DNA from 4 places in the Halobacillus sp. K22 genome. Region 1 is predicted to be linked to each of the others. Evidence: riboswitches for the same ligand, from Rfam matches in the RefSeq annotation. Region 1 holds a riboswitch; each other region holds the start of a gene.
The links. Region 1 has a riboswitch for thiamine pyrophosphate ahead of tenA (thiaminase II). Riboswitches for the same ligand answer to the same signal wherever they lie in the genome.
Positions count from the first base shown of each region.

Region 2: it holds a riboswitch for thiamine pyrophosphate, as region 1 does, so the genes downstream of both, thiW (energy coupling factor transporter S component ThiW) here and tenA (thiaminase II) in region 1, are expected to answer to the same signal.
Region 3: it holds a riboswitch for thiamine pyrophosphate, as region 1 does, so the genes downstream of both, thiT (energy-coupled thiamine transporter ThiT) here and tenA (thiaminase II) in region 1, are expected to answer to the same signal.
Region 4: it holds a riboswitch for thiamine pyrophosphate, as region 1 does, so the genes downstream of both, ACTWPM_RS00240 (thiamine phosphate synthase) here and tenA (thiaminase II) in region 1, are expected to answer to the same signal.

Region 1 covers NZ_JBQQCN010000002.1:148,891-156,396, forward strand. The annotation lists gene ACTWPM_RS02410 (CBS domain-containing protein) at 1-213, shown strand, start outside; partial or broken gene ACTWPM_RS02415 (potassium channel family protein) at 265-930, shown strand; gene ACTWPM_RS02420 (n-acetylglutamate synthase) at 1,095-1,433, opposite strand; gene ACTWPM_RS02425 (hypothetical protein) at 1,690-1,908, shown strand; gene tenA (thiaminase II) at 2,002-2,688, opposite strand; TPP riboswitch at 2,800-2,905, opposite strand; gene ACTWPM_RS02435 (GNAT family N-acetyltransferase) at 3,044-3,481, opposite strand; gene ACTWPM_RS02440 (serine hydrolase domain-containing protein) at 3,612-4,631, opposite strand; gene ACTWPM_RS02445 (helix-hairpin-helix domain-containing protein) at 5,022-5,480, opposite strand; gene ACTWPM_RS02450 (hypothetical protein) at 5,753-6,415, shown strand; gene ACTWPM_RS02455 (DUF1048 domain-containing protein) at 6,646-6,984, opposite strand; gene ACTWPM_RS02460 (PadR family transcriptional regulator) at 6,999-7,325, opposite strand.
Region 2 covers NZ_JBQQCN010000017.1:54,628-62,133, reverse strand. The annotation lists gene thiE (thiamine phosphate synthase) at 760-1,377, opposite strand; gene thiM (hydroxyethylthiazole kinase) at 1,381-2,151, opposite strand; gene thiD (bifunctional hydroxymethylpyrimidine kinase/phosphomethylpyrimidine kinase) at 2,142-2,954, opposite strand; gene tenA (thiaminase II) at 2,951-3,640, opposite strand; TPP riboswitch at 3,689-3,796, opposite strand; gene thiW (energy coupling factor transporter S component ThiW) at 3,802-4,290, opposite strand; TPP riboswitch at 4,367-4,477, opposite strand; gene ACTWPM_RS13110 (DUF3221 domain-containing protein) at 4,573-5,100, shown strand; gene ACTWPM_RS13105 (PucR family transcriptional regulator) at 5,137-6,807, opposite strand; gene ACTWPM_RS13100 (pyridoxal-phosphate dependent enzyme) at 6,824-7,506, opposite strand, start outside.
Region 3 covers NZ_JBQQCN010000003.1:102,817-110,322, forward strand. The annotation lists gene ACTWPM_RS03570 (SDR family oxidoreductase) at 460-1,299, shown strand; gene ACTWPM_RS03575 (alpha/beta hydrolase) at 1,357-2,109, shown strand; TPP riboswitch at 2,202-2,300, shown strand; gene thiT (energy-coupled thiamine transporter ThiT) at 2,383-2,949, shown strand; gene ACTWPM_RS03585 (phospholipase D family protein) at 3,077-4,525, shown strand; gene ACTWPM_RS03590 (general stress protein) at 4,567-4,917, opposite strand; gene ACTWPM_RS03595 (DUF1028 domain-containing protein) at 5,063-5,935, shown strand; gene ACTWPM_RS03600 (DUF4181 domain-containing protein) at 6,949-7,350, shown strand; gene ACTWPM_RS03605 (hypothetical protein) at 7,389-7,506, shown strand, end outside.
Region 4 covers NZ_JBQQCN010000001.1:44,016-51,521, forward strand. The annotation lists gene ACTWPM_RS00210 (VOC family protein) at 1-329, opposite strand, end outside; gene ACTWPM_RS00215 (hypothetical protein) at 440-745, opposite strand; gene ACTWPM_RS00220 (thiazole biosynthesis adenylyltransferase ThiF) at 1,419-2,444, opposite strand; gene ACTWPM_RS00225 (thiazole synthase) at 2,441-3,208, opposite strand; gene thiS (sulfur carrier protein ThiS) at 3,213-3,416, opposite strand; gene thiO (glycine oxidase ThiO) at 3,413-4,546, opposite strand; gene ACTWPM_RS00240 (thiamine phosphate synthase) at 4,539-5,156, opposite strand; TPP riboswitch at 5,436-5,533, opposite strand; gene ACTWPM_RS00245 (sodium:calcium antiporter) at 5,890-6,852, shown strand; gene ACTWPM_RS00250 (YqkE family protein) at 6,921-7,145, opposite strand; gene ACTWPM_RS00255 (iron-sulfur cluster biosynthesis family protein) at 7,142-7,477, opposite strand.

The DNA.
Region 1 (7,506 bases):
AACATGCATAAAATCCCTTTAAAAGAGGTAAAAAACTACAGGAAAAATAGACCTGTATCCATAAATGCTGAAATGGAAGACATGCTGGGGCTTGCGGTAAACCAAAATTTTGTTCCTGTAGTGGATGACCAGCAAGTATTTATCGGCATCATCAGAAGGAAAGACATCATTGAGTATTTTAAATCATTGAACGATACAAATCAGAGAAAATAACTAGTAAGAGATTGTCATTCGTTCAATGTACTTGTTGGAGGAGGGATTGTAATGAAGAAAGAATTTGCCGTTATTGGTTTAGGTCGATTCGGCGGGAGTATTTGTCGAGAATTAAGTCGAGAAGGGATGCACGTACTGGCCCTGGACTTAGATGAGGATAAAGTAAATGAATACAGGGATATCGCTTCGCACGCCGTAATTGCTGATTCTACGGATGAAAATGTGTTAAGAGAACTAGGATTAAGAAACATAGATCATGTGATCGTTGCGATTGGTGATAATATTCAAGCAAGCATGCTGACTACATTAATCCTGGAAGAAATGGGCATCAAAAAAATTACGGTAAAAGCTCAAAATGATTATCATGAAAAGATTTTAAATAAAATCGGGGCCGATCATATCGTCCACCCGGAAAGAGATATGGGGAAAAGGATCGCCCACAATATTATTTCTAATAACATCCTTGATTATATTGAGCTTTCCGATGATCACAGTGTCGTTGAGGTAATCGCAGGGCGGAAGTTGAGTGGACAGACTCTCATCGATCTAGATATTCGCGCCTAATATGGCTGCAATGTCGTGGCGATCAAGAGAGGGAAAGAAATTAATGTTTCTCCAATGGCCACTGAAGAAATTGTGGAAGGCGACATTTTAATTGTTATCGGTGGGGACAAAGATATCAATCGATTCGAGAAGAACCTTATTGTTGATGACTGACCTGTAAATATTACAAGACTTCGAAAGCCTTAAAACAGCAGGTTTATCTTATAACCACTGTTTTAAGGCATTATTTAATGAAAAATTAGCGATCAACAAATCGTAAGCGAGGATTATTTCAAACCATACTTTTTTTAAAAAAGCCGCTCTATGTAATAACCCTATCAAACTTCGCTGATGATCGATTTTCCTTTTGTTTGATCATGATCAAGCCACTGCCACTCTTCGTGCAATTCTATCTTCCCTTCAGAGTTAAAGTGTGGAACCGATGCGCACTTGCCTCCCCGGATTTCATTGGATGTGTTCACATGATTATATCTGAATTCCAACGTATCATCATCATTTACTATTCCTATTAACTTCCCTTTAGCTACCTCTCCACCGGAGTAATCGGCATGGAGAATGTTCCCTTCTTGATAGTAGCGAAAATGTGTTTTAGAAGAAACTTCACCACTTTCCGTATTCTCTACGGATACAAATTGACGGTTATTATAATCTATCATTAAGTGTACCTCCTTGAAATTATGACTTTAAACACTACCATATTATTTGCAAAATTCCAATAATGGAGTAAGTAATTCATGATAATAACGATGAAAGCAGGATAATATCCATCCTTTATAGTATTAATAAATACAAGGATCTAACATTTTCGATCCTTGTCGTCCTTCCAATTTTTCTCAACCATCCTAGTTATCTAACGGACTTAAACGGGAAAATAACAGGTAAGGAACTAAATTTTCCAAGGAGGCATTTTAAATGGCAGAAGTATCTTCCATGCAGCAAGCCGTTGAGGTATTACGAGGTAAGGGACTTTCTAACCGGGACATCCTTAGCAACGTAGATAACAGCCATTTCCCGTTTGATGATGAAGAAGTGGTGATGACCTTTATTGATTTGCAAATTGAATGTTCCTCTGATAAAGATTTTAATAAATTAGTAGCTTACTTATATGATTGTGATGTGAAGGAAGAATAATCAAGTATGGCTGTTATTACGTCCTCATAACTCACCCAAATAAAAAGGAGGCAATCCTAATAGGATCGCCCCCTTTATTAAATATCACATCGTTCAACTATTAAGAAAACTTTCCCCATCCACCCACATCGTCTCATTGTAGGCCATGTCCCAGAACAAATACTCCAGTTTGCTTGTATGAATAAATATTTCTTCAAGGTGGGCTTTTTCCCTTTCAGGAAGATCGTCTGCAAGTTCGTTCATCAGCTCTTTTAAAGAGGCAGCCAGTTCAGCAAACTCTTCAGAAGCGTACATATCAATCCAGTCCCCGTAAAACTCATGCTTTTCATTCCGCTCAAGCTTATTTAATTCCGTACCGATCACATGATAACTCCACGTACAGGCAAGGACACAGGCGGTTACTTCTGCTTCTGAGCCCTGGTTGGCTTTACTTAGCATATAGCTCGTATAAGCGAGAAGTGTAGCTGCAGGTTCTGTATTTTCAAGCTCCTCCCGGCTGATTCCAATCTTTTCTGCATAGTTACGGTGAAGCTCCATTTCTTCAGATAACGTGGAATGAAGCAATTCAGAAAACATGGTCATGGTGTCCAGGCGTTTCGCTTTTACAGCCCCTAAGGCAAACACCCGGCAGTAGTCGATCAAATACAAATAATCCTGGCGCATAAAGAATTTGAATTTATCCAGCTCGAGACTGCCATCCCCGATTCCTTTCACAAAAGGATGATGCAGGTAAGACTCCCAGATTGGCTGTGCACTTCTATAAAGACGATCGGTAAACATTATTTCTCCTCCTTAAGGTTTATTTGTTGAAACCACAATCTTCTTTCCAAAATAAAAAGCCCGCCCCTTCAGAGAAGGAGCGGGCGTCATAAGTATCAATAGAACAAAATTCATCGGTCCGCTTCACTTCCCTCCGCTGGTATGATCCAGATCAGGTAATAAGGGTCAAAGCTTCTGCTTTTCTCAGCCAAACTCTATGGCTCCCCTAGTAAAAGTATGTTATAAAGTCGTTACTAACATTAGAACATAGGCGTAATAAAAGAACAAGTTTTCTCAAAGCTAAATTAAACGTGAGTTGTATTCCTCATGGAACTTAGAAAAAGTGGCAGCTTCCCCTTTAAGATTACTTCTTCTATTATGTTAGTGATTTTTTAAAAACATAACTAACTTTGTCATACTCCAGCTTATCCATATAAAAGCGATGGGCATCTGTGCGCTGTAATCCTGAGGACAAAGCCACACTCTCAAACCCATTTTCTTCTGCCCACGTATGTACGTAAGTAAGCAGCTTTTCCCCATATCCTTTCGATCGATAGCTTTGATCTGTGACTAAGTCACAAACCCAAACAAACCTCCCATAATAAAGCGTAGTCATCGGTTTAAAACCAGTTATCGCTACTACCTTACCACCTTGCATTAATGCAAGCATTCGATACCTATCTACTTCTCTAGCCTCTAATACTAATTCCAGATATGTATTTTCATCTAAATGGGGGCGCAATTGGCTCATAACAGGGAATCCTTGCAGTATTTCTTCACTAGACTTAAGCTCTTTCACAGTCACAGCATCCATTTATAAGTCCCCAGCCTTTCAGAAGTATTTCACATCATTTTACATGACCAGATGATACTAATAAACATTTTACGTGATTATTAAAATGAAAAAGCTGATCTCCATAAACTTCTCGTCTTCCAAAAACACTTTATTTTAATAAAAAGTCTTCAATGGCTTTCGTGATTTCGAATGGCTCCGTTTCTATATTGGAAGGGATGACGATTTTTAAATTCGAATCTGGATAGATAGAGGCTCTGAAGCTTACTCCAGGATCATAGCCCATGACGTGGTATTTGTGTGCATGGTCATTCTTTTGATTCACCCAGATTCCATAACCATAATGGACTTCTCCGTTCACCAGTACATGAGGATAAAGTAATTTTCGGGTAGTCCCTTCATTTATAAGCCTATAGTCAAATAATGCTTCCCACAACTTCATCATGTCAGGAGCTGTAACAAAAGCACCCCCATCAGAACCTCCCTTTTTAGGAATAGAATAAATATTCGTTCTCCACGTATTCTCCTTGTGGTTGTCAATATATCCTGCCGCTGTATTTCCAGGAAGCTGATCTAATGAAAAGTACCCCGACTCTTCCATGTTACACTTACTAAAGACTTCTGATTCTATATATTCTGTAAAACACCTTCCCGTTTGTTCCTCAATGATCAGCCCCAAAAGAATATATCCGGCATTGTTATAATGAAACCTTTCTCCAGGTGAGAATTTCATTGGATCTTCCTGAAATAAAGGCAGAAAATCTTTAAGAGAATTAATTTGGTAAACCGGGTAGCTCTTCCACAAGTCTTCATAATTCTGCATGACCTCTTCATCAAAGTAATCAGGGATACCGGAAGTATGAGTTAACAAATGGTGAATCGTAATTTCTTTATCAAAATTAGGCAAGTGTACACTCAGACATTCAGCTAGACGAGTATTGAAATCTAATAATCCTTCTTCTACTAATTGACTAATTCCGATAGCCGTAAATAACTTGCAGCCAGAGGCTATGCCAAAACGAGTGTTGCTTGTATTCAGCCGCTCTTCTCCTCGGTCTGCATAACCAAAGGATAAATCTGATAATATATGCCCACCCTGTTTCACATATACAACTCCTGAAAAGTTCATTTCATTGATCATGTTAGTGATGAGCTGGTTCAATTCTTTCATATTGTTCTCCCCCATATCGCTTGATGTAATTTAGGTTTGGCCACTTATTTTATTATTCCTATCAGTTCACTTCCCTGGTAAAGCGTTAAACCTAAAAACTTAGGTGTGCTATTTAAATCACTAATTCTTTCCTTGGCTATATCGTACGATTATTCTTCATTCCAAGGTTCAGAATTAAACACCTTAATATATAAATCAACACCATTTTCAATGTCCATCTTTGTAAAAGGTTTCACGTCAAACTTTATACCTGCAATCTCTCCCTTCACTCCTGTAAATTCACCCCTAAGGTCCCTGTGATATCAAGGTATTACTTGAAAATGTTATCAACAAATAACCTGAGTAGATTCCTATCAAAAAACTCCCATTGATTTAATAATGAATCAACGTTTATTCATACCAGGCCTTTACAGGTCTATCTTCAGGGAAACCATATAGTTCTCGATATTCCTTTCTTTCTTTTGTAAAATCAAACCACTGCTTGCTGCTCTCAGGATTGTTTGCATAGTTAATCACACAACGAATTTGATCTTCAACACAACTATCCGTCCATACACCTAACTGTTTTTCTAATTGGTCAAAAAGTTCAGCAGCATTCTTGTCCTTAATTTCAGATAATGAAAGAATACTCAACTTAAAAACCAGCTTCTCAGCTAATTTATAACCAATGGAAGGGACAGTTTGGAATTCAGCCAAACCTTTTAATACTTTTGCCTTGGAAAATGGAAAGTTTAACGTATTAGCTATTTGCTCCGTATCAATAGTATGAATCTCGCTTATTTTAATTTTTGATTTTTTAAGTTTTGATTTTTCCTCATTTGTGAGTGGCAATTTGATAGTGGAAGTCAAAAAACACTCCTCCTTTAATGTTAGCAATAGATATTTTATTAAATCTATCTGACCTAAATATATCTGTTCATCTAACTGTAACCAATCCTTATCACAATTACGAGAGAAACTAGTTCCGAAAATTAAAGCTGTGGGTAAGTTCCCTCTGTATATTATTTATCATTTACTATTATTAGACGTGAAGCGGATCACTTATATGAGAATAAATACTTACTAAACAGAAGAACTCTCTGATACAATAATCAAGAATATACCAAAAGAAGGATGATAATATGAAAAAGACTAAATACTTGGTTTTTGTACTTTTACTAGGTCTTCTTGTAGCTTGCTCCTCTAATAGTGAAGGTAAGACAAATGAAGAAGCCAACTCTAAAAGTGAGGCTTCTGGAAGCGAAGAAAATGAAACTTCGGAAGAATCGGAAACAGGAGAAAGTGTAGAAGTAGATGAAGGCCTAATGAATGTTGAAGTAACCCTTCCGTCATCTATGGTTGAGGGTGAAAGCATGGACGTAATCACCGAAGAAGCAAAAGAACAGGGCGTTAAAAAGGTTACGAAAAATGATAACGGTTCTGTCACTTATAAAATGTCAAAATCCGCTCACCAGGACTTGCTTGAAGAAGTGAAGGCCGGTATGGAAGAATCCATAACGGAAACGAAAAATGATGAAAACTTTGCTTCGATTAAAGATATCACTCACAACAATAACTTTACAGAGTTCACTATGATCGTTGACCGGGAGACTTACGAAAATAGTATGGATGTGTTTGCCACTATGTCGTTGGGTATGTCAGGGATGATGTATCAGGTTTTCGAGGGGAAAAATGAAGACGAGTACTCCGTTACCATAAACATAGAAGATGAAAGTTCTGGCGAAACAATTGATGAAGTTGTCTATCCAGACGCTCTTGAGAATATGGAAACTGAAGCTGAATAAACTATGAATGCTCGGCCGCTACTTCCAGTAGCGGCCTTTTGTTATTAGTTTACTTATTCTATATTCTCGTAATAAAAGTTCAGTATGGCAGCCTGCAAGCTCAAAAATACATGCTAGCTAGTATTACAGCTTAAAAGAACCAAACAGTACAATAACAATACGTATAAAACTTGAGCGATATTTAAAAGGAGTCAATTTAGTGTGAGTCAAAACCCTCCAGGTTTAAGCCGTTATCCACGACCAACCGTATCGTTCAGCTTTTTGTGATATTTGTCCTTCCACGTTTTCTCGTCCTTCATTAATTCGTCGCAGAACTCCGCTACGTCTTCACCCGTGAGGTCAGTGACTTTCCTCCCCTCCGCAGCACCTTGCTCGAAAAGGTCGAGAATTCCGCCAAAGATACGGCTGGTAGCCTTCCAGTCTGTGGGGCCACCCGCAGTCCACATGTACTTTTGGATCGCTTTATAAGCGTTGTAATACTCGCTTGGAAGTGCCTTCGCACGCGCCTCCATCGCTCTCCATTCTCGTTTGTCATCCAGACTTCCGATAATTTTTTCAAAAATACTCATATTCGTTTCTCCTTTTATAAATTTTTGGTTTTGAGTTCGTTAATTTTGCTTGATACGAATTCCCATTTTCTCCAAAAAGTTTCAAGGCGCTCATTCCCAGCTGCGTTGAGGGTATAAAATTTTCTTGGTGGCCCCATAGTGGATGGCTTTTTCTCGATGTCCACCAGATTATTTTTCTCAAGCCGCATGGTAATTGTATAAACGGTGCCTTCAACTACATCAGTGAAACCAAGTTCCCGCAGCTGTTGAGTGATTTCATAGCCGTACGTTTCGCCACGGCTGATGATCTCAAGCACACACCCCTCAAGAACCCCTTTCATCATTTCTCTGAAATTTTCCATTTACGCCTCCATCTGGTCTGAATCATGAGTATTCTGCAACTCCAGTATTAAGTATTACTTATTACTAGTATATAGTATTGCTAAGTAGTGGTTTTGTCAAGATAATACTTTTTGTTTTAGTCCCTGCTCTAATCCCCGGGAGTTTATAATAAATACTAATAAATATCGGGACGCAATTCCG
Region 2 (7,506 bases), on a different contig from region 1:
CGGACCTGTCCAAATCAGAAACTCGAAACCACTTAAGTTATCTTCTTGATAAACAGGAACATGAGGGTTTTCACGCTAAAAAGATATGGAATAGCTTGTCATAAAAGCATTTAAGATCAGTTAAGAAGGAGATCCTTCTCTCTTCTAGCAGGGTCCGTTATTCTCCCGTGGCTGGGTTGATGGGGAAAAGGCAAGACTCCCCGGTTAAAAGCGGAAGCACCTTGGGCAGCGGCGTATGGACTGGACTGAGCTGACGGAGATAAAGAAAACACGAAGAGCGCAGCGATTCGATGTTGCCTTATCGTACAGAAGCGAGGGAAGTCTCACTAGACGCTAGGTGCTGGAGCTGGATAGCACCCCATATCGTTTAGGCATTGTCTTAGGACTCCATCGATCATGAGTGTAAGAACGGGAGAAGGGACTAGATGAGATCCCGCAGGGAGTGAAACGAGCGAGGAAGCTCACCGTCCCCCCATAGGAAAATGTTCAAATGTGGAATCACCCCGATAGACACGACCAGCATAAGCCGCTCATCAAAAGGATGGCGGTTTTCCCATCCGTTGATGAGCGGCTTATGACTCGAGTGTCTGGGTGATGGAACAAGACGAGTTATTTCCCCACCAACCCGCTCCTCATATCGTGACGGCCCCAACTTATCTCGAAACTAAGTCTTCCACAATCCGGCCCGATTGTGGAATAAGTGTGCGTTGTTAATCACGTTGCTCAGAATCCATAAAAGACACCGCAATCATAGTTTCGTTATAACCGTTTCACGGCTTCAGCTATTGATTCGGCACGTGTTATGGCTGAAACAACCGCTACCCCGGACGCTCCTGCTTCTATGACCGAAAAAGCATTTTCCGTGTTGATCCCTCCGATACCAACGACCGGTAAATCAGGGTAGGCCTCTTTTAGCTGCTTAATCCAGTCGGTTCCAACGACAGGCTTAGCGTCTTCCTTCGTGCTCGTTTGAAAGACAGGACCAGCTCCGAGATAGTCGACCTTATCTAATGAACTTTGGGCTACTTCCTGCTCTGTTGAAACCGACAGCCCAAGGATTTTGTCTGGAAATTGCGACCTTATAACTTCGACACTTATGTCTTCCTGGCCTACATGAATCCCGTCTGCCTCTAGCGGTTCAACCATGTCTAAGTCATCATTGACTATGAAGAGGATCCCTTTCTCCCGGCAAAGACTTCTGAGTTTTCTGCCAAGCTCAAGCTTAGCATCTCCTTCAAGTGATCCTCTTCCCTTTTCTCTATATTGAAAAGCGGTTATCCCTGCTTGGATGGCCTCTTCCAGGACAGCTGCAGGATCCCTGTCTGTGTCCTGACTTCCCATCACCAGATACTTTCTTAACTGCTTAGATAAAGTCACTGATCATCTCTCCCCCAATTGTTCAGGGTCCATGGCTAATGCATCGAGAAAATGAGAAGCAAATGTTCCTGGTCCCTGTACTGTTTCCTGTGAAGCTGCGTGTTCAGCTGCCGCTCCGAAAAATTCCAGAGCTGTATGGATGTTAGTTACACTAAATCCACTTGCAGACAAGCTTGCAGCAAGAATAGAACCGAGCAGGCAGCCTGTACCCGTCACTTTCGCTAAAAGAGGGTCTCCTGTTGAATTAGTCCGGGTTTCCGACCCATCAGATACTACGTCAATCTTTCCGGTGACAACAGCAGTGGTCTCATAGGTTTGTGCAACTCTCTCCGCAATTAATTTTTCGTTTCCAGTACCCGTCGATTCTACCCCTTTTGTCTCTACTTCTTCTCCAATTAAATGAGCAAGCTCTCCAGCATTTCCTTTAATTACAGAAGGGTTCACATTTTGTAAAATGGTTTGAATGCTTTTCGAGCGGTACTTAGTGGCAGCTGCACCAACTGGGTCCACTACCACAGGGACACCTGCCTCATTAGCTGCCTGCCCCGCTAAAATCATAGCGCTTACCTGGTTTTCTGTTAACGTTCCTATATTAAGAAGGACCCCATCAGCCAGACGTGTTACATCCTGAACCTCTTCTCTGGCATGTGCCATGATGGGTGAACCACCAAAAGCAAGTAAACCGTTTGCGCTGAAGTTCATGACCACCTGGTTCGTAATATGGTGAATCAGCGGCTGCTTTTGCCGTACTTCCTTAATGATATTTACATCCATTTGTTAGAAACCTCCTCACGAGTAGCAAAATGATTGGTCGGCCCGCTTCCATGCCCAAGGTCGAAGGAATACCGAATCGCTTCCGTTACAAAATATTTAGCTTGTTTTACAGCTTCAACTAACGAGAGGCCCTGTGCCAGGTAGGCAGTAATCGCTGCGGAGTACGTGCAGCCGGTCCCGTGAGTGTTTTTTGTATTAATGCGAGCTGACTCGAAGGTGTGGATCTCATTTCCATCAAATAAAAAATCAATGGCTGACCCTTCCCTGTGTCCGCCTTTCACTAAGGCTGCACCTGCTCCGAAATTCTTGACGATAGCTTCAGCCGCCTCTTTCATATCTTCCTCAGTTTCAATTCTATTCCCAGTTATCTCTTCCGCTTCCGGGATGTTGGGGGTTACTAAAGTCGTCAAAGGAAGCAGATGATTTCGTAATACTTCCCTTGATTCTTCTTCACTTAAGGAATCACCACTTTGAGAAATCATAACGGGATCCATTACATATAAAGCGTTGGTCTCCGGAATCCAATTAGCTATTGCTTTCATCATATCTTTTTGAGCGACCATTCCTGTTTTTAAAGCATGAACTGGCATATCCTCAGAAATCGACTGAAGTTGTTTTTCCAGGAATTCAATAGGGAGGTGGTGAATGTCCTTTACACCTGTGGTGTTTTGAGCAACGGCAGATGTGATCACAGACATCCCGTAGCATTTTAATTCCTGGAATGTCTTTAAATCAGCCTGGATACCTGCTCCTCCGCTTGGATCTGTGCCCGCAATAGTCAATGCGCATGGAACGTGGTTCATTTAACATCCACCGCCTTTCCTTCAATCCATCCTTCACAGGTATAAGCCATTTCCCAAAAAGACCATTCCAGCTGACAGCTTTTCCGATACGCATCCCTTATACGGCTGAGTTCTTTTTCTGAAGCCTGTTCAGCAAAATGATCCAGCCGGCTTCGTAAATGATCCGTGAGAATTTGCATCTCGCTTTCGGCATAGAATTTTATCCAGGGATAAAAAGGATGATCTTTGTCAGGCTCATACTCCTCCATCAAATATCTTCCTATTTCTAAATAAGTCCAGGGACAAGGAAGGAGTGCGGCAATAATTTCACCAAGACCTCCCATTTGAGCATGGTACATCATATGTTTCACATAATGATCAGCGGTTGGAGGAAGCGGATAACCCTGAAGATCTTCATACCGAATGCCGATATACTCGCACAAATTATGATGGGGGTGCACTTCACTATGAAGGATGAAATTGACCTGTTCGTTAAAGTATTGAATATCTTCACGTTCAGTGGACTTGGAAATCGCAATTCCATAAATGTGCATAAACGCATTTAAATACTCGTAATCTGCTTTTATATAGTGAGCTATAGATTCTGAGGGAAGACGACCATTTCCAATTCCTTCAACAAATGGATGGTGAAAAATTCTTTCGAAAATATCGTGGTTTTCTTGTCTTAACTGTTCTGTAAATGACATGAAAATGCCTCCTGATTTATTCGGAAGCTACTAAGGGGGGGAAGGGGGTGAGGCTGCTTACTACTTCCCTCCGCTGGCATGATCCAGATCAGGTGGTAAGGGACCAAGGAATTTATTTCCTTATCTCAGCGAACACTCGCGCCCCTAGTAGTTTCCGTGTATTATGGTTGTAAGATATATTTTTCCAATTTAACTCTTGAAACGATGATCCATCCTATCATGGCACCTGATATGCTGCTGACCAAGAAGGATGGTAGAAATACCAGAGCTCCAGACGAGCTGCCCATCAGTATATTTGCATAAGGAACAGCGAATAAGGCTCCAATGACTCCTGTACCAAGCACTTCACCGGCAACTGCTGCCATTCTATTTTGAACCCATTTGTATAAAATACCCGCAAGAAAAGCACCGATCATTCCTCCAGGAAACGCGAGCAGTGTACCTAATCCGAGGAGGAGGCGTAATAAACCGATCATAAAAGCTATGGTTACAGCCGGTAATGGACCAAGTGTCACAGCTGCCATCACATTTACTGCATGCTGGACTGGATAAGCCTTTGCAACTCCTGCTGGAAACCAGAGCAGCTGGGCACCAAGTGTTCCAATCGCAATGAATGCAGCCATTGTCGTTAGTAATCTCGTTTTGTTCATGTCTGTCCTCCCTTCCGTAGGGGAAAAACAAAAAGCCAGATCCCGGGAAGGACCTGACTTATAAGGGTAATGTCTAATAAATAGTAGACTACTTCCCTCCGCTGGTGTTAACCAGATCAGGTTCGTTAAGAGTCGGAATGCTTCTTTGCTTTCCTCTCAGCCCATTCAGGCTCCCCTAGTAGTTATAATCATAGATTCACTTGGTTGTTTTTTACTATAACAAAGTTATTGATAGATGTCATGGTAATTTATTCAAAAAATAATAGAAAGGCAGGCAAGTTTATGAGAGCTTTGGCATGCATGTTTATTATAACTATGATTCTGACCGGGTGTGCAGCTGCACCAACTTCTAATTCCGATAGTCAACCTAAAGAACCACCAGAGCAAGAAAACCCGTCTCCTCCTGAAATTACCGGATTTGTTATGGAACAGAAAGAGGACCAAATTCTAGTGGTGGCTCCCCTGGATTCTGATTCAGACAGCAATCCTAATGCAATGTGGGTCTCCGATGCTCCTAAAGACCGCTGGGTAGGTAAACAAGTAGAAGTGTGGGTGAAAGGTGGAGTTCGTGAATCCTTCCCCACTCAGGCTGAAGCAGAGCAGGTGACGGTTCTTGAAATGAGCCAAGTAGAGGGCGCAGACATGGAAGCTCCCGAGGCTCTGTCAAAAGCTTTAATGGAAATCCAGGGTGACAAACTGTTAGCCGTAAAGCTGATTTTGTATCGTGAAGAAGAAGATAAATGGGAGGTCCAACTAACTAGACTTGATTCTAGTAACGAGGAAATAGAAACAATGGTTGCTGATCGATAACGAATAAAATGAGCGGCTCCTCTGCAGAAGGAGCGCTCATTTTTCAATTTTCTTCAACATCCATAAACGTACACTGAGCTCCAGGAGGAAAAGGTCATCTGCATCCAATAAAGAAAGCCCTGTTAAGTGTTCAATATTCCTTAAGCGATGCAGCAATGACTGGCGGTGCAGATTTAAGGCACGTGCTGTCTGGCTTACGTTACTGTTGTATTTGTTATAAACAATGAACGTATGAATTAAGTCCGTCTGTCTTCGTTGATCATATTCAATCAGTTTTTCCAACGTATTATGGACAATATATTCAATTTCCTTTTCGTGTGAAAGAGCCATTAACAAGCGGTTCATACGGGTATCACTGAAAAAAGTACGATCTCCGTCTTCATGTTTTTGACGTCCGATATTTAAAGCGGTAGCCGCTTCTTCATAGCTCTGGTGGAAGGTATACAGACCGTCTTTATGGCAGGAAATTCCCCAGGAGATCGTAATACCGGCAAGTAATTCGTGAAGGCGCCGCTCCACGAGATCCAGAAATTGATTAGCCGTCTCCGGGTATGTCTTGGAATCCGCCTCTATATAAACAATAACTTCCCCTTCATCAAACGTGGTCATCGTCTGCCGCTTCAGCATATCCCCCGCATGTGTCACTTCCTTTTGAATATAGTAGTTCCGGCTGTGCATGGACGAAGATTGGACTGAATGCTCCTCTGAACCTACGGGTCCATCAATCTGTTTTTTAAAACGAATATCTCCTACCAGACACGCATACGGCTTCTCTAAGTCATAACCAAGGAGGTGGGCTTTCGCCAGCAGCGACTTATCGATATCGACTTCAGTTTTGGCAAGTTCAAGCAGAAAGTTATCCTTCAACCGGATTTCGGTCATTTCAATGGCGTTTTCTTTCACAAAATATAAAGCGCAGGCCGTAAGTGTATGCTCTAAAATCGATAAATCCACCCATGTCAATTCATGGTCATCCTCTGGCTTAAACAACAGATATCCTTGCTTTTTGTAATTCGAAAGGATCGTCAGCTGATAGCAAAAATGTGGACCAATCTCATATTTTTCAATGTAATGGACTAATGGATGATCGCTAAAAGGCTCTGGAGATACCAATTGAAATGCTTCGTTTTCTTTTCCGTTCAACACGTCTAGAAAATAACGGTCGAACTGCTGATTAGCCCTGATTTGTTTATTATGATCACTGATAGCAGCAGGAATGTGAGTGTTTTCATAAAGAATCGTAGTAATTTCCTGCAATCCTTTGCCGTTCAATACACAATTAATTAATTCCTGGCGGATGGTTTCGGCCCGCTGCTGCCCGGTCTGCTTTTCTTCACTTATTAAACGAAGAACATCCTGCAGAATATCTCCGAACCTCACCTCCCATGGTATTTCCATGATGATAAAATCGTGTTCCTCAGCTAATCGCAGAATACGGTCTGGTATTTTGTAAAGATATCGTCCGGTAGCAAAAGCGAGAGCTGAAGCGTCTGCACGAATAACATCCTTTACATATTCCTCAAGCTTCGGTATATCTTCTCCACATCCCACCCCGGTGCTCAGTACAAATTCATTGTTCCTCACAAAATTTTCAACGGGGGTCTCGATCACGGATATCCATTGTACGGGTTTATCTGTGGTCTTAGTTAAAACCTTTGCCTCTTTAAAGATAGGTAACTGCAGCACATCTTCCACTGTTACTCCCATTCGCCTCACTCCTGCCCTATTGATTCTTAATTAAGTGATTGATGGTGTGTTGGTCGATGTTGTTTCCGCTGACAACCAGCACGACATGGCTACCCGTCGAAGTCTTTTCGTTAAGCAGCCAGCCGATCCCTGCTGCTGCAGCGCCTTCCACCGCCATTTTATGGTGGGTCAGCATGAATAAGATCCCGTTACCGATCGATTCTTCAGAAACCAATTTTGCTTCGTCTAAAAAAGTCTGTGTTAATGGAAAGGTGTACTCATTATTAGGACCAAGACCGCCAAGCAGACTATCTGCAAGCGTGTCTTCTTCTTTAAGGGTGACCGGCTCGCCCTTTAACAAACTCTCATACATAACCGCTGATTTTTCCATCGATACCCCGGTGATTTGAATAGCAGAGTCAATAGCCTTTAAAGAAGCACCAATACCTGATAGTAACCCTCCCCCTGATAAAGGGATAATCGCCTGATCCACCTCCGGACACTGCTCCATAATTTCAAGTCCAATGGTTCCTTGACCTGCGATTACTTCCTGATCATCAAAAGGTTTGATCACGGTCATACCGGCCTCTCTCTGAAGTTCATAGCAGCGGGCTTCAGCATCATCCTGACTTTCTCCAACCACCTCTACTTGAGCTCCCAGGCGCTTCAAACGATCTACTTTAGCAGCGGGGACACGATTGGATATACAGACGATACATG
Region 3 (7,506 bases), on a different contig from region 1:
CACCAACGATATCTAATGAACGGACCCTGCTATAGAAGACAGGAGCCAAGCTTTATCTGCCTCAAATGCTTCTATAACAGGATTTCTATACGTAAAAAATCAAGGTGGATTATAGATGATCCTGGTTCATGGGATGGTGTTTATGCAGAGAATTTTGAGCTCTCAATGATCGCAAAGGGGCGGAAGGGAACGGCGAAGACTCCTGCGGGATGAACATGATCGGTGAGATCCCGGAAGGCGAAGCCTGAGGAAGCTCACCACATGCCCGCGGAAAGCGAGTCGTTCCCTGGAGCCCCTTTCTCTACAAAATATCTCGAAACTGAGTCTTCAACTATACGGCCCGATTGCGCAATAAGGGTCTTATGAAAATCAGCAATAAACTTTAACATGGCCATTAAAAAAAGGGGAAAATGATCGTTTTATCGAATTTTAAACAGACGCTGATTAGGAGGCGATTGAATGAAAAAAACGGTATTAATTACGGGTGCTTCTAGCGGCTTTGGTTTTCAAACCGCCGTAAAGTGCGCTGAAAAAGGATTTCACGTGATAGCCACAATGAGAAATATGGATAAAGCCAAGGCATTTTTTTCAGGAGATATAGACGAAGAAATCACTCGCCGAATTGAAATTTGGCCGCTTGATGTGACCGATTCTTTCTCATTATTTGAATTCGAGAATCGAGTGCAGCAGGCTGAACGCATTGATATATTAGTCAACAACGCCGGTTATGCTTTGGGTGGATTTGTTGAACAAGTTCCTATCGAAGCGTACCGACGTCAATTTGAAACAAACGTATTTGGTGTAATTCGCGTAACACAAGCCGTCCTGCCAATTATGAGACGCCAGAAAAGCGGAAAGATCATGAATGTCAGTAGTGTGAGTGGTTTAATCGGCTTTCCGGGATTATCCGCCTATGTTGCATCCAAACATGCACTTGAAGGGTTTTCCGAGAGTCTGCGGCTCGAAATGAAACCATTTGGAGTCGATGTGGCTCTCATTGAGCCTGGATCCTACCAAACGAATATTTGGTCATCTGGAATGGAGCTTCCTGAGGAGACCCACAACCCTGAATCACCATACGCCGATTATATGAAAGATCTTTGGAAAGCTATGCAGCAGGGGAAACGGAGTGACCCTGGCGATGTGTCCCGGTTAATGACTAAGCTGGCTGATAAGGACAGCCTATCCAGACTTCGGTATCCGATTGGCCCCGGTGTCCGGTTAAATATTGCCTTGAAAAGGATTCTTCCCTGGTCATGGCTTGAAAAGCTGATTCTGAGTCAAATACGATCCTCCTAGTTTCGTAATCCAAAATATGGGTAACAGTACAGAAGGAAATGAAAGGGGAGATCGGTCATGGCAGAACAACCAATTATATTAAAAGGAGCAGAGGAAATCCGCTTCGAAGGTAATGAAGTAGGTATCCTCATTTCTCATGGATTTACTGGAACCACTCAAAGCATGAGGCCGCTGGCGGAAGCTTATGCTAGGGAAGGATATACCGTTTTCGGTCCGCGATTAAAAGGCCACGGAACTACACCTGAAGATATGGAAACCACGACCTATGAGGACTGGATCGAGTCCGTAGAAGATGGCTATCATTGGCTGAAAGAACGCTGCGACATGATTTTTGTGGTCGGTTTATCCATGGGGGGTACATTAGCTCTTCATATCGCTGAAAAATTTCCAGATATTAAAGGCGTCATTCCTATTAATGCGGCTATAAAAATCCCGGCAATGGAAGGAACAGTCGCCATGGAAGAGCGTTTTATAGATGCCATTGGTTCCGATATTAAAAATCCGGAAGTGGAAGAACTGGCTTATGAGAGAACGCCTGTAAGTTCAGTAAATCAGCTGCTTACCTTAATGACCCGGGTTGAAGAAGGTCTTTCAGGTGTGCATTGTCCGATTTTAATATTTGTTTCGGATGAAGACCATGTGGTTCCACCTCATAACTCAGAGATGATCTTTGATTCCGTTTTTTCAGAGCACAAAGAAATTGTTCATTTAGAAAATAGCTACCATGTGGCTACGCTTGATCACGACCAGGATCTAATTATAGAGAGAAGTCTTGAATTCTTTGAAATGTATGCAAAGACAATGGGATAACTCTCCGACTTTCAGGGGCGCTAAGACAGATTAGTTGAAACTTAAAAGTAAATCTACTATAATATGGAATATATCAAGAAAAGTAACGGTATAAAGCCTTCAAGGGGAGCCTTCCGGCTGAGAGTGAACGATGTTCAGACCCTTAGAACCTGTCAGTTAATACTGACGCAGGGATGGCGGCTTTTTTGATGGTGCAATGCAGTCGGGAATCCTCCATCAGGAAGCTTCCCTTTTGGCATTGCTTTTTTTGTGTCTTTAAAAGGAGAGGATACAATGCAAAACAGAAGAGTACTATTTATGGTAGAGGTGGCGATTTTCTCAGCACTTGCCATCTTGCTCGATATAATTCCGTTTTTATCCTTTAAGCTGTGGGCTCAGGGCGGATCAATATCATTCGCTATGGTGCCGGTCTTTATTATGGCCTTCCGCTGGGGTGTGAGAGGCGGAGTGTTAACCGGATTGTTACTGGGCTTCTATCAAATCCTGACTGGAGCCATAATCATTACCCCCGTTCAAACCATTATCGACTATATATTGGCTTTTGCCGTCATCGGCCTTGCTGGAGTGGTAGCCAAACCGCTATGGCATTCGATAAAAGAGAATCATAAAAAGTCGTTAGTCATGTGGATAGCTCTCGGCTGTCTCATTGGCAGCTCCCTTAGATTTATTGGCCACTTTATTGCCGGTATCATATTTTACGGGAAGTTTGCACCAGAAGGGCAGCCGGTTTGGTTATATTCCCTGCTCTATAACGGTGGTTATATGCTGCCTGCATTTATCCTGAGCGCCCTGGTGGTCAGTTTACTATTTGTTAAGCGTCCAAAGTTAATTATCAGATAATGAAACCCTGACTAGAGTCCCTCTCTCTAGTCAGGGTTTTTTAGGTGTATTAACCTATTATTTACCAGGTTTGAGCCAAAAGGATTAGGGCTAAACTGTAAAGTGTTTAAAAAAGGGGGGGTAAAATGTGAAAAAACTAAAGAAATTACATAAAAGCAAGGTCTTTTGGATTATATTGGCATTTATAACTATTCTTTCAATTACGATCGGTTATCATACATCCTGGAAGGCACTTCCTGAGGGAGTTTCTTATCAGGGAGATGTCCATTCCATGGATGATATCGAATTCTTTTATGATCTGACTTACGAAAATGAATCAGGGGAAACGGTGTACGATCGGCAAATCTTTCAAGAGTTAAACAACACGATCGCTGAAGCTGATGACTTTATTGTCGCAGATATGTTTTTATTTAATGGTTATACGAATGGAAAGAACGACTTTCCTGCGATCTCAGAAAATCTGGTAAATGCGATTGTTCGGCAGAAAGAAGAAGTTCCTGATCTTAAAGTTGTGTTTATTACCGATCAGATTAACACGATTTATGGGTCCTATGAGTCTGAGACCATCCGCCGTTTGGAGGATGCGGGAGTCGATGTTGTGTTAACCAACCTGAATCAGCTGCGAGATTCCAATCCTGTCTACTCCAGCATCTGGCGTTTGTTTTTTTCCTGGACAGGTACAGACGGTGAAGGCTGGATCGGTAATCCTCTGGCTATAGAGGCTCCCGATGTTACCCTCCGGTCCTATTTAAAATTGTTAAATATTAAAGCCAACCATAGAAAGCTGCTTGTTACGGAGGATGCCGCCATGGTTTCAACAGCTAATCCTCATGATGCCAGCGGCTACCACGAAAACGCAGCGTTCAAAATGGAAGGGCCAATTATTAAAGATATCTTAGAGGCAGAGGAAGCAGTAGTTAATTATTCTGGAGAAGCCGATTTCCCTGAGTATGAAAACCGCTCCTGGGAGAAGCAGGAGGGTAATTTGAGCGCACAGTTTGTAACGGAAGGAAAAATCTATCGCTCGATACAAAAAGAATTGAAAAAAGCGGGAGATGGCGATGAAGTATGGCTCGGCATATATTACTTGTCGGACCGAAATATCATCGACCTTCTGGACAGGGCGGCAGACCGTGGCGCGACGGTTAATATTGTCATGGACCCGAACAAAAAATCCTTTGGCCACGAGAAGCCAGGGCTTCCTAATTTACCGGTAGCAGCGGAAATGGAGCGGCTTGGAAATAACAACATTAACTTACGGTGGTATGATGTAAATATTGAACAGTACCATACAAAAATGCTGTATATTAATAAAGGCAGCGATAGTGTAATCATCGGCGGTTCTGCGAATTACACCCGGCGTAACCTGGCGAATTTGAATCTGGAAGCGGATGTAGTTATTAAAGGAAATTCAGACGAGGATATTTTTCAAGAAGTAGATCAGTATTTTGAACGGATTTGGAGTAATGAGAGCGGGAATTACACAGCGGATTATGAGGAATATCAAGGGAATCTAACTCTTGTTCGCTACATTACCTATCATTTGCAAAAATGGACCTGGTTTACTACCTATTAAAAAAAGCTCACTGACAGCATCAGTGAGCTTTTTACTTTTATTTAGTCTAAAATACCTGAAGATTTCTCCTGATCGGTCAGGATAAGAAGAACTTTACCTTCATCCATATCTTCTTCATATTCTTCAGCTTCAGTTTCTGAAAAGCCCATTTCCTGAAGTTTTGTTCTTAATTCGTCCCCTTGCTTACTGAAAATGTTGCTGATGATATTGGTGAAATCCTGCTCGGAAAACCCGATCGTATTTGCATCCACATTATTAGCAATACGATTAGTACGGTCGTCATCATGGGAAAGAATGTAAATATCTTTTGGATGGATACCATTATCTTGTAATTTTTTAACGTCTGTCATTAATTTTTCATCATTGCTATATTCACGAATCATTGGTTTCATTAGTCTCAGCTCCTCTTTTCTATAATGATGTACAGTAGTAGTAATACCCGTTGATTTATTATAGAAACATAGGAATGTTCTCAAATTTTTTTAAGAAGGAATTATCAGGGCAGGGGTCGAAAGAGTACGGAATGGAGGGAAAAATATGCATATAAATAAATCTAATATTATTGCCACCTTTTCCATCGCCGGACATGATCCGAAGACGGGAGAGTTAGGAGTGGCTGTACAGTCGAAGTTTCTAGGAGTAGGTTCGGTGGTCCCGTGGGCCAAAGCAGGAGTGGGAGCTATTGCTACCCAGGCTTTTGCTAACCCGTCCTACGGGCCGAATGGACTCGCACTTCTTGAAGAAGGTTATTCTGCGAATGAAGTTATTGAGAAACTAACAGCTGAAGATGAATTTTCAGAAGATCGCCAGGTAGGCGTAGTAGATGCAAAAGGAAATACCGCAACATTCACAGGCCAGCAGTGTTACGACTGGGCAGGAGGCATTACAGGGGAACATTATGCGGCCCAGGGAAATATTCTGGTTAACGAAGAAACAGTCACCCACATGGGTCGTGCTTTTGAAGAAGCTTCAGGTTCCCTGGCTGAGCGCTTGTTGGAAGGATTAAAAGCTGCACAGGAAGCTGGAGGAGACAGCCGTGGGAAGCAGTCGGCTGCCATTTATGTGGTCAAGGATAAAGGCGGGTACGGCGGATTAAGTGACGTTTTTGTCGATCTTCGCGTCGATGATCATCCTGAGCCTATCCAGGAGCTAGTGCGCATTTATCAACTGCAGCAGCTCTATTTCGGAGAAACGCTTGAGGAGCATAGGTTGCCGATTGAAGGGGAAGTGAAAGCGGATATTAATGCTCATCTTCACCGCTTAAATTACACGCAAACCGTCGATTTGCCCGACTCTGAATTGTACGATGCTCTAACAGCTTATTTGCATACGGAAAACTTTGAAGGCAGGGAACAGGAAAGAGGCTGGATCGATCAGAAAGTCCTTGCGTTTATGAAAAACCAGAAATAGGGACGAATCTCTTATAAAAAGAGAGCATCCAATCATCTTATTGCTTCTTGTAGATAAGCTCCCGTTACTGTAAGACTCAGTTTCGAGATAAATGGGCCCGTTACTCTAGTTGGAAAAGGGTTGGTGGGGAACTAACTCGTCTTGTTCCATCACCCAGACACTCGAGACATAAGCCGCTCATCAACGAATGGAAAAACCGCCATCCTTTTGATGGTCGGCTTATGCTGGTCGTGTCTAACGGGGCGATTCCACATTTGAACACTTTCCTATGGCCCTACACGATGTGGGGGCGATCGACGTTGCCACAGGACGTGGCGACCTTAGTCGATCCTCCTTTTACCAGGAGCTTCCTCACTCGTTTCACTCCCTGCGGGATCTCACCTAGTTTCTTCTCCCATGGGAGTCTCATCATTTCCTCACCAACCCAGCGATATCTAATTAACGGCCCCCTCTCCAGGAAGGCAAGGACACAGCCTAAACCTCTCGCAAATGCTTATATACCAGCTTTTTCACCTGCATAGATGGAAGAAAGGGGATCGTTGAAAAAGGCGACCCTTTGATGATCAGCCAGGTGCTTTCCTGTATTTTCAGAAAACTATATATCGTCCCCCGCAGGACCTTTCTTCTCACAAAATATCTCGAATTTGAGTCTTCAACTGTCCGGCCCTATCGTAATGAGTCTTTAATAAGAGGTGCATTTCTATTCAATTAATTGGTTAAATATGTTAAATTGAGGTTAATCAAGAATATCATGTCACTTTAATAAAGGTGGTTTTCAGGATGGGTTTAGTCATTGTACTCCTGATGATTGCAGCGCAAGCTATGTTTCTAATCAGCTGGGGCAAGTCAGGCTACGATTGGGGAACATTTGAAGAGGACCGTAAAGATAAGTGATGCATAACACCACAGTTTAGAAAAGAAAAATTGAAGACCCAATGAATAATCATTGGGTCTTTTTGTCCTTCCACTTAACACATAGTAGAGGTAATTTGTTGACTTCGGAGTTGATTTGAATGGGAAGCGATGTAGTGAATTATGGTTTTGGCCTGGATTTTTTTATTATTATGGCAGTAATTATCGTTCCTCTAATAGGTATACCGATTATTTTGAGATACCTATTAGGGGCAGATAAAAAGAAATGGTTTTCCTATAATCATATTAATGAGTTTCATAAAAAAGGGGACTCAAGGCTTCGTGGTTTATTTATTATCCTAATCCTCGCATCGATGCCGTGGACTATAAATAAACCCTTTGCTATATCAGTAATGTTAGCCGTATTTACAGTAGTCCTACTTGGCTTTCAGACCTTCGCAGAATGGAAGTTCTCATCTAACTGGCAGAATTATAAAGTATCTCTGGTGGAAATCGCACTATTTTTTATAGCTTTTCTAGGTGTAGTACTCTGGTTTAGCTAGAGAAATTATTCAAAATGTAAAGAAATTGAGGTTCGTAAATGAATGATCAAAGAGATAAAGTGTATGGAAGCATTCTGGTGGCAGCGGGTGTGATTATTGGAATCACCCTGTTGCTTTCCTATGTGGGTCTGTTTGAAGATTACCACATGCTGCGAA
Region 4 (7,506 bases), on a different contig from region 1:
TTTTTGCCTGCATGGCCTCTGTTTTCAAATGGTCCCACTTGAACTCCAAGAGCAGCCAATTCGTTATAAAGTACTTCAAGCTCCTCAACGCCATTCACTTCAAAGGTCAAAGAAAAACACTCTTCCCCAGCCTCGTCAATAAAATTGGCTGTTTCTTTTTCCTTTGCTTTTATTAGAAAGAAACTCAGATTCGCCATATTAACAATGGCTTTGTTTTCATCCTTATACGTCACATGCGCATCCAATTTATCTACATACCATTCTGCCGCTTCATCTACCTGTTGAACAGGCAGATAGACCGTGCCAACCCTGAGTAGATTCCTTGCCATATTTGGGATCTCCCCTAACTTTTCTTATATTGTATAAAAGATAAAATAAATGGATAAAGCCTCTTGGCTAAAATCTTTAAACATATAGAATTGATTTACGCTGTTCTTATTTAATAGGAGAAGCCAGAAATTATTGCCCCTAAGATCGTGTAAAACCCCCAGGCAAGTAGTAACAGACTTAGAATAAAAACTACTGAAAACTCGAATCTTCTTTCCTTTCGTCTCATTTTCATAATGGAATAACCACTCATCAGTGAGGCTGCTATAATAATTGCTACGCTCTCATCTAATGTAGTTTCTGTAAACGAATGTAAGAGCGCAATGATTACAATGCCTAGAATTGCCACCCCTTTTTTCTCTACTGAATAGACTTCCTCCTTTAGAAATATATCCCTCATTTGTTTCCATTTGGGCATTTTTGACCACCTGTCCAACCCTTTAGGCTATAGTTAACTCTTTATTTTCATACTTCCGGTATAATTCTTATAACTTCATCAAAAAACATTAAAGAGCACTCATCAAACCTATATCTTTATTGTTTGCGTTTAAAGGTTAACCTTAATTTTCTGATCTCCATTCTGTGAAAGGGGCTCGTTCCTTTTTCCTGGAGAAATAGGAGTTGAAACACTAAACGGTCGCTAAGTGAAAAGAAAGTAGAGTAGAAAAGATCCCATGCAAGTATTAGAGTGCTTTTGCGCTTCATTTATTTGAACGAATCGGGGCTTTTGCTGAGAAGCTTAAATCCTAAGAGGTGCAGCGAACAACAAGAGGTGATTCAGTGAACTATCCATCACATTTAAGTCAGGTATATTCTCTGATAAGATAGTACATCGCTGGATCTATTCAGTGGAGTGACCTCTAAAATTATATTGCTTATTGCTTCAGAGTGTTTCTTTACTGCTCTTTAGTCAGAAACTTTTGCTCAAATTATTGAAACAAACTTTACGATATTAGTCGACAGGATTGGTTACCTTTTTGAGCTCATTTCCCAACTATAATCTTATTTTCTATTTCCAGACTTAATAATCCTTCTCTCTGTTCAATAAAAAACGCTCTCCATGTAAGAGAGCGTTCTTTAAAAAATTAAGGTCAGCCTCCAATATAGCGGTTATAAAGGGATTTAGCTTCGATTACATCTTTCGTACCATGGACGAGCACTCGTCCGTCCTGAAAAGCCACCAGCCGTCGGTCTTCTATCGTAAGATTCACAAGAAATGAATTAGCTTCTACTTTCCCATCTTCAATGTCTTGAAGCCTATCGGACAGGTCATTCAGATTTCTACTTTTCTTGTTTGCTGGACGGATTTGTACTGTGTCCCGTCCGCACAACACTGCGGTTCTAGATAAGTTTACTGGGTCGAGATTAGGATAAGTGGCTGCCTGACCGCACGAAGGACAATCCTCTTTTTTTAATTTTTCCACCTTAATGGTTGACTGTTGGTTTCTCCAAATATCGAAGAAAAACAGGTTTTTTCTAAGGGATTTAAAATCTTCTACTAGAAGTTTCAATGCTTCCGTACTTTGATAGGCAGCGACAATTTGAACAGCTGGACTGATAATCCCAACGGTATCACACGTTTCCCCTCCTAAGGGAACAGAGCCTAATAAACATGAAAAACATGGCGTTTGGCCAGGAACTACCGTATATGAGAGGCCGTAACTGCCAGTGCAGGCTCCATAAATCCAAGGGATTTGATATTTTTGGGAAGTATCATTAAGAAGCATTCTGGTTTCAAAATTATCGGTAGCATCAATAATTACGTCTACTCCTTCCACCAGTTCAGGAATTTCATAAATCGAAACATCCATAATCTTACCTGATATATCAATTTCTGAATTTACTTCCTTCAATCGCTCAGCTGCAGCTACTGCTTTTGGAATACGCTCAGCCGCATCCTTCTCTGTGAACAACTGTTGACGCTGCAGATTGCTCCATTCGACATAATCGCGATCGACTACCGTTATTTTTCCAATACCTGCACGAACTAGCATTTCAGCATTACTTGTCCCTAAAGCTCCTGCTCCAATCAAGAGCACATGCTTTTCACTTAGTTTACGCTGTCCATTTTCACCTATAGGTGAAAATAAGACTTGTCTAGAATATCTTTCCTTCAACCAATGCTCATTCCTTCCATAGGACTGCTTGCTGTCGCGTAAGTTTTCTTAGGTATTCTCCCAGATTCATAACCTAATCGGCCTCCCTCGATAGAGAGCTTCATCGCCAGGGCCATTTTTACAGGGTCCTCCGCTTGAGACACAGCCGTATTGAGTAAAACACCGTCAGCTCCAATTTCCATCGCCTGTGCTGCATCTGCAGGTGAACCTATACCCGCATCCACAATAACCGGAACTACTGACTGCTCTATAATTAATTGTAAGTTTAACGGGTTGAGAATTCCTTGGCCAGAACCAATAGGCGAAGCCCCTGGCATCACTGCATGAACACCTAAGTCTTGGAGCCTTCTTGCGAGCATAACATCATCCGAAGTATAAGGTAACACAATAAAGCCTTCTTCCAATAGTATCTCAGAAGCTCTCAACGTTTCAATTGGATCAGGAAGCAAAGTACGCTCATCGCCAATAACTTCTACCTTTATCATATCGCATAATCCAGATGCTTTAGCAAGTTTGGCGGTTCTTACTGCTTCCTCTGCCGTTTTTGCTCCTGCCGTGTTGGGAAGGAGCGTGTACTGATCCGTATCAATCATTTCTAAGAAATTGGGCTGATCTGCTTCAAAGATATTCATCCGGCGAACGGAAAAGGTTAAGATTTCGGCTTCTGAAATTTCTACTGCTTGCTTTTGAGTGGTATAATCAGGATATTTTCCGGTACCCAGCAACAACCTTGAATTAAAATTACGATTAGCTATGGTTAACATTTCCTCATCCTCCTCCTACAAAATGAACAATTTCAATTCGGTCTTCATTCATTATAGCTTCCTCAGCGTATAACGATTTTTCCACAATAGCTTGATTTCGCTCGACAATCGCAGCCTTATTATTTAATTTGAAATGCAATAATAACTGCTCCACGTTCTTCACGTCATCCGGTACCCTCATTTCATCACCATTAATAACTAGTTTCATACCGAAGCCACCTCCCTATGGTTTTGAAAACGAGCAGGAGAAAAAGCTGAAATATCCGTAATAAGATTCGATTCTCCTGTAATAAGATCTGCTAACAGTTTCCCAGTAACTGGACTTAATAATATTCCGTTACGATAATGCCCTGTACTAAAGTATAAGCCTTCCCACTCTGGATGCTTTCCCAGAACCGGCAGTTCGTCTCTAGTCATAGGTCTTGTTCCAGCCCACATGCGCTCAATTTCTGCTCCCCCTAATAAAGGCAGGAGTCGTTTGGCTTTTTGGATCAAGCCTTCTATTCCCTCTATGGTTACCCGCTTGTCAAATGTATAAGGAGTAGTCGTCGCTCCAATAATAATTTCCCCGCCTTTTTTAGGGACAAGATAGCAGTCATCCGTAAAAATGGTTTTATTTAGTAGTGGTCTCTTAGTTTTAACGGCTAGTGCTTCTCCCTTTACAGGATACAGTGCCTGTCCTTCCTCAGATAAGAAACGCTGACTCCATGCACCTGCAGCCACTATAACGGCATCTGCATAAAAAGCTCCCCCGTCTGTAGCTGCCCCTATCACTTGATTTTGTTTGCGCATTAATTTGTACACATCCGTAGATTCACGAAAAGTCACTCCGTTTACAGCTGCTGCACGTGCAAAGGCTTGAGTAAGATCAGGAGCGGACACGTGCCCTTCTTCAGGAAACAACATACCTCCAACTACCGAATCAGTTAGGCATGGTTCCAATTCGAGTAATTCCTCTTTATTTTTACATAATGCTTTTTCTCCTTTTTTCATTTGATTCGCCGCAATTTCCTGATAACGATCCAACTGTGCTTCTGTAAAAGCCAATTTCATCATTCCCTTTTGTAAAAGCCCAATGTCGATTCCAGTTATATCTTTTAATTCTACTGATAACTCCGAAAACATCCCTCGACTGGTGCGCGCTAGTTCGAACATAGGGCTGTCCTCATCCATTTCCGCTTGGACTCCTAGCATTCCTGCAGCTGCACTGGAAGCTTGGTTTCCTATGCTGCCTTTTTCCAGGACCAAAACCCGCTGCCCTTTCTTCGATAGATAGAAAGCTGTGGAACAGCCTATGATCCCTCCACCAAGAATAACCGTATCGTATTTCTTAGGCATAATATCCACTCCTTTGAATGCTTGCTTGAAACCTTGAGGCTGTTAGCTCTGGGTCGTGCGCTTCACAAATGGAAGACATAACTGCTACTCCTGATACATTGGTTTGAAGCACTTTTCTCAAATTCGACAGTTGAATTCCTCCAATTGCTATCACTGGTATCGAAATCGCTTCTGTTAATACTTCTAACGATTTCACACCCTTCCCCCCAAGCCCTTCCTTGCTCTGTGTCTGATAGATATTACCAAAGAGAAGATAATCAGCACCTTCCTGCTCTTTTTGGATCCCCTCTTCCAACCCATGTATCGAACAGCCGACTCTAAGGTCAGGATAGAGGCTTTTCACCGTTCCCGGAGAGGGTGCGTCTCCGGGCAGCTGTACTCCTCCTGCTCCCCACCTCCCCGCTGCCTGGTAATAAGAATTCACAATAATTTTTGTCAATGGTATTCCATGTTGGATAAGAGTGGAGAGCCACTCCTCTATTTCTTTTTCTGAACGATGCTTTTCACGAAGGTGAATGACCGTGGCAGCTGATTGGATCAACTGGGCCATGTGGAAGAATTCTGCTAACTCTTTTTTTCCATTGGAAAGTATATGAAGTTCACGAGTCACACCATCACACTTCCTTTTCCTTAGTCTCTGTTCATTATTGTCGATTTTTATTTTGGGTTAGTGACGATATAGGGCCGAATGGTTTAACACTTATTATTGAGATATTAGTTTACGGTGAACATAAATGAATTCGCTTGCCGTGCCCCCTCACGTGGCAGGGGCACAAAGTTAATTTTTCAGACTCGGAACTTAACTTAAAAAGAAAATTTACCAGCTCCTGCATAAAAAAACCGCTCCCCCATAGGGAAGCGGTTCTATAGCAATAATTTGTAAGTACATATGCTATACCCTCTACTTTCCTACGCTGGTATCGTCCAGATCAGGTTCTAGGGTTCAAATGTAATTGTCTCAGCCCGAAGGCACCCCTAGTAGAGCTTATTTAATATTTATTTAAATTCAGTATAACATCGCTCTTTATAAATTCCAATATTATACAGGTTTCACATAGAAAAAATATGCTTCTAAAGATGTGATGAGTAAAGAGAATCATTGGAAGAATTATGATTTATTAATTTTTCATTGTGAAAACACTTAATCTTTGACTCTTTGTTCTGCTCAAGCTATATTAATAGTAACAAGGGGAGTAGCGACCGGATATCGGCTGGTGAACCGTCAATACGGTATTTTTAATACCTGGTTCATTGGGCTAAGTTCTGCTTAGTACGCAAGACCTTGGTACAATTTATTTTTTGTGCCAGGGTCTTTTTTATGTTCTGGCGGAAAGGAGAACGCTATGATTTACTTTATATTCATCCTTGCTGCAGCTATCGTGGTGGTTAGTGCTGTATACCTCAACCAATTCGGAGACGTCATTAGCAAGAAATCTTCCTTAAGCGGAGCTGCTGTAGGTACATTTTTAATTGCTGGAGCTACTTCACTCCCAGAATTAACAACAAGTTTAACAGCTGTCTATATTGACAATCCAGATATAGCGGTGGGAAATATGCTGGGGAGTAATGTATTTAATCTTCTCATCCTTGCGAGTATGGATATCATCTATAGAAGACAACGATTATTTCAAAAAGTGAATAATAAGGAAAATATTCCGTCGGCTTCTATCGGGTTATTTTTCCTTCTTATAATTATTTTTTCACTTTGGATGCCCGGTTCCATCGAGATTTTTGGAGTGGGTATTGAGATGATCGTTATCGTAATGCTTTATATCTTCAGTATGAAATTTATATCTGGAGGAGAGTCCGATCAAGAAGTGGAAGGACTGACTAAAGATTACTCGCTGCGAGCAGCAGTTATCGGCTTTATTATTGCGTCAGTCATTGTTTTCATTTCTGGTAGTGCCTTATCGATTTCAGGTGACCGGATGGCTGAAGCCTCAGGACTTGATGCAAGCTTTGTCGGGAGTTTTTTAATAGCAGCATCTACTTCCCTGCCTGAGCTAGTAGCTGTGTACGCTGCCTTCAGATTGGCCAATTATAATATGGCAATTGGTTCTATACTGGGAAGCAACTTATTTAATATCCAACTGTTAGCTTTGACCGACTTGTTATATAGAGAAGGAGCTATCCTCTCCTCTGTGCAAGCTTCTCATATTTTCATTGCAAGTCTTGGGGTCGTTATGACTTTGATTATGATCTTCCTGCTTTTACGACCGGCTAATATGACCAGTCACTGGCGTTATGTGGCGCCTTCTCTTTTGATGACCCTCATTTACTTTGTCGCTTCTTATGTATTGTTTTAGTATAGAGACTTTGATAGATCCAAATATAAGAATTTAAAAAAACAGGCTTCCATTCGATATATGGAAGCCTATTTTTTAAACGTTTTCCAGTCTAGTTCACTTTCATTCAAAAGCTCTTCGAAGCTTTTATTTGCTTCTTGTTTTTTTCTTTCCTCGAGGCGGCGCTGCCTCTCTTGCTCATGACGTTCTGCTTCATGCTGTTTCAGCTCAGACTTTTTGGAGCGGAGACGAGTCAATACATCTTCATTTAACTGCTCACTTAGCGATCCTTCTTTTTGTCCTTTCTTACTCATACGGCTTCGCCTTCTTTCACATCTTTTGGAGAGATAATTGGATTTAGAACCCCGTCAGGACTTGAAAGACGGAAGCTGCTTTTAATGAAATCCAGCTTCATATCCGGCTTAAAGAAAGTGGCTTGTTGATGATCAATGATAACTTTATACTCAGCATTTACTACCAAGTTATCTGTATTCAAAATTTTGTCGGTAAACCGAATGGTGGGAAGCCCGTTCACTCCACAACCACATCCCTCCGTATCATAATACAGCCGGATAATAGGACGACTGGGATCTTTCAAATCTTCAAGCTTTTTTTTAGCCTCATCAGTGATACGTAATTTCATCATTTATCCCTCCTAATTCTATCATAAGAAAT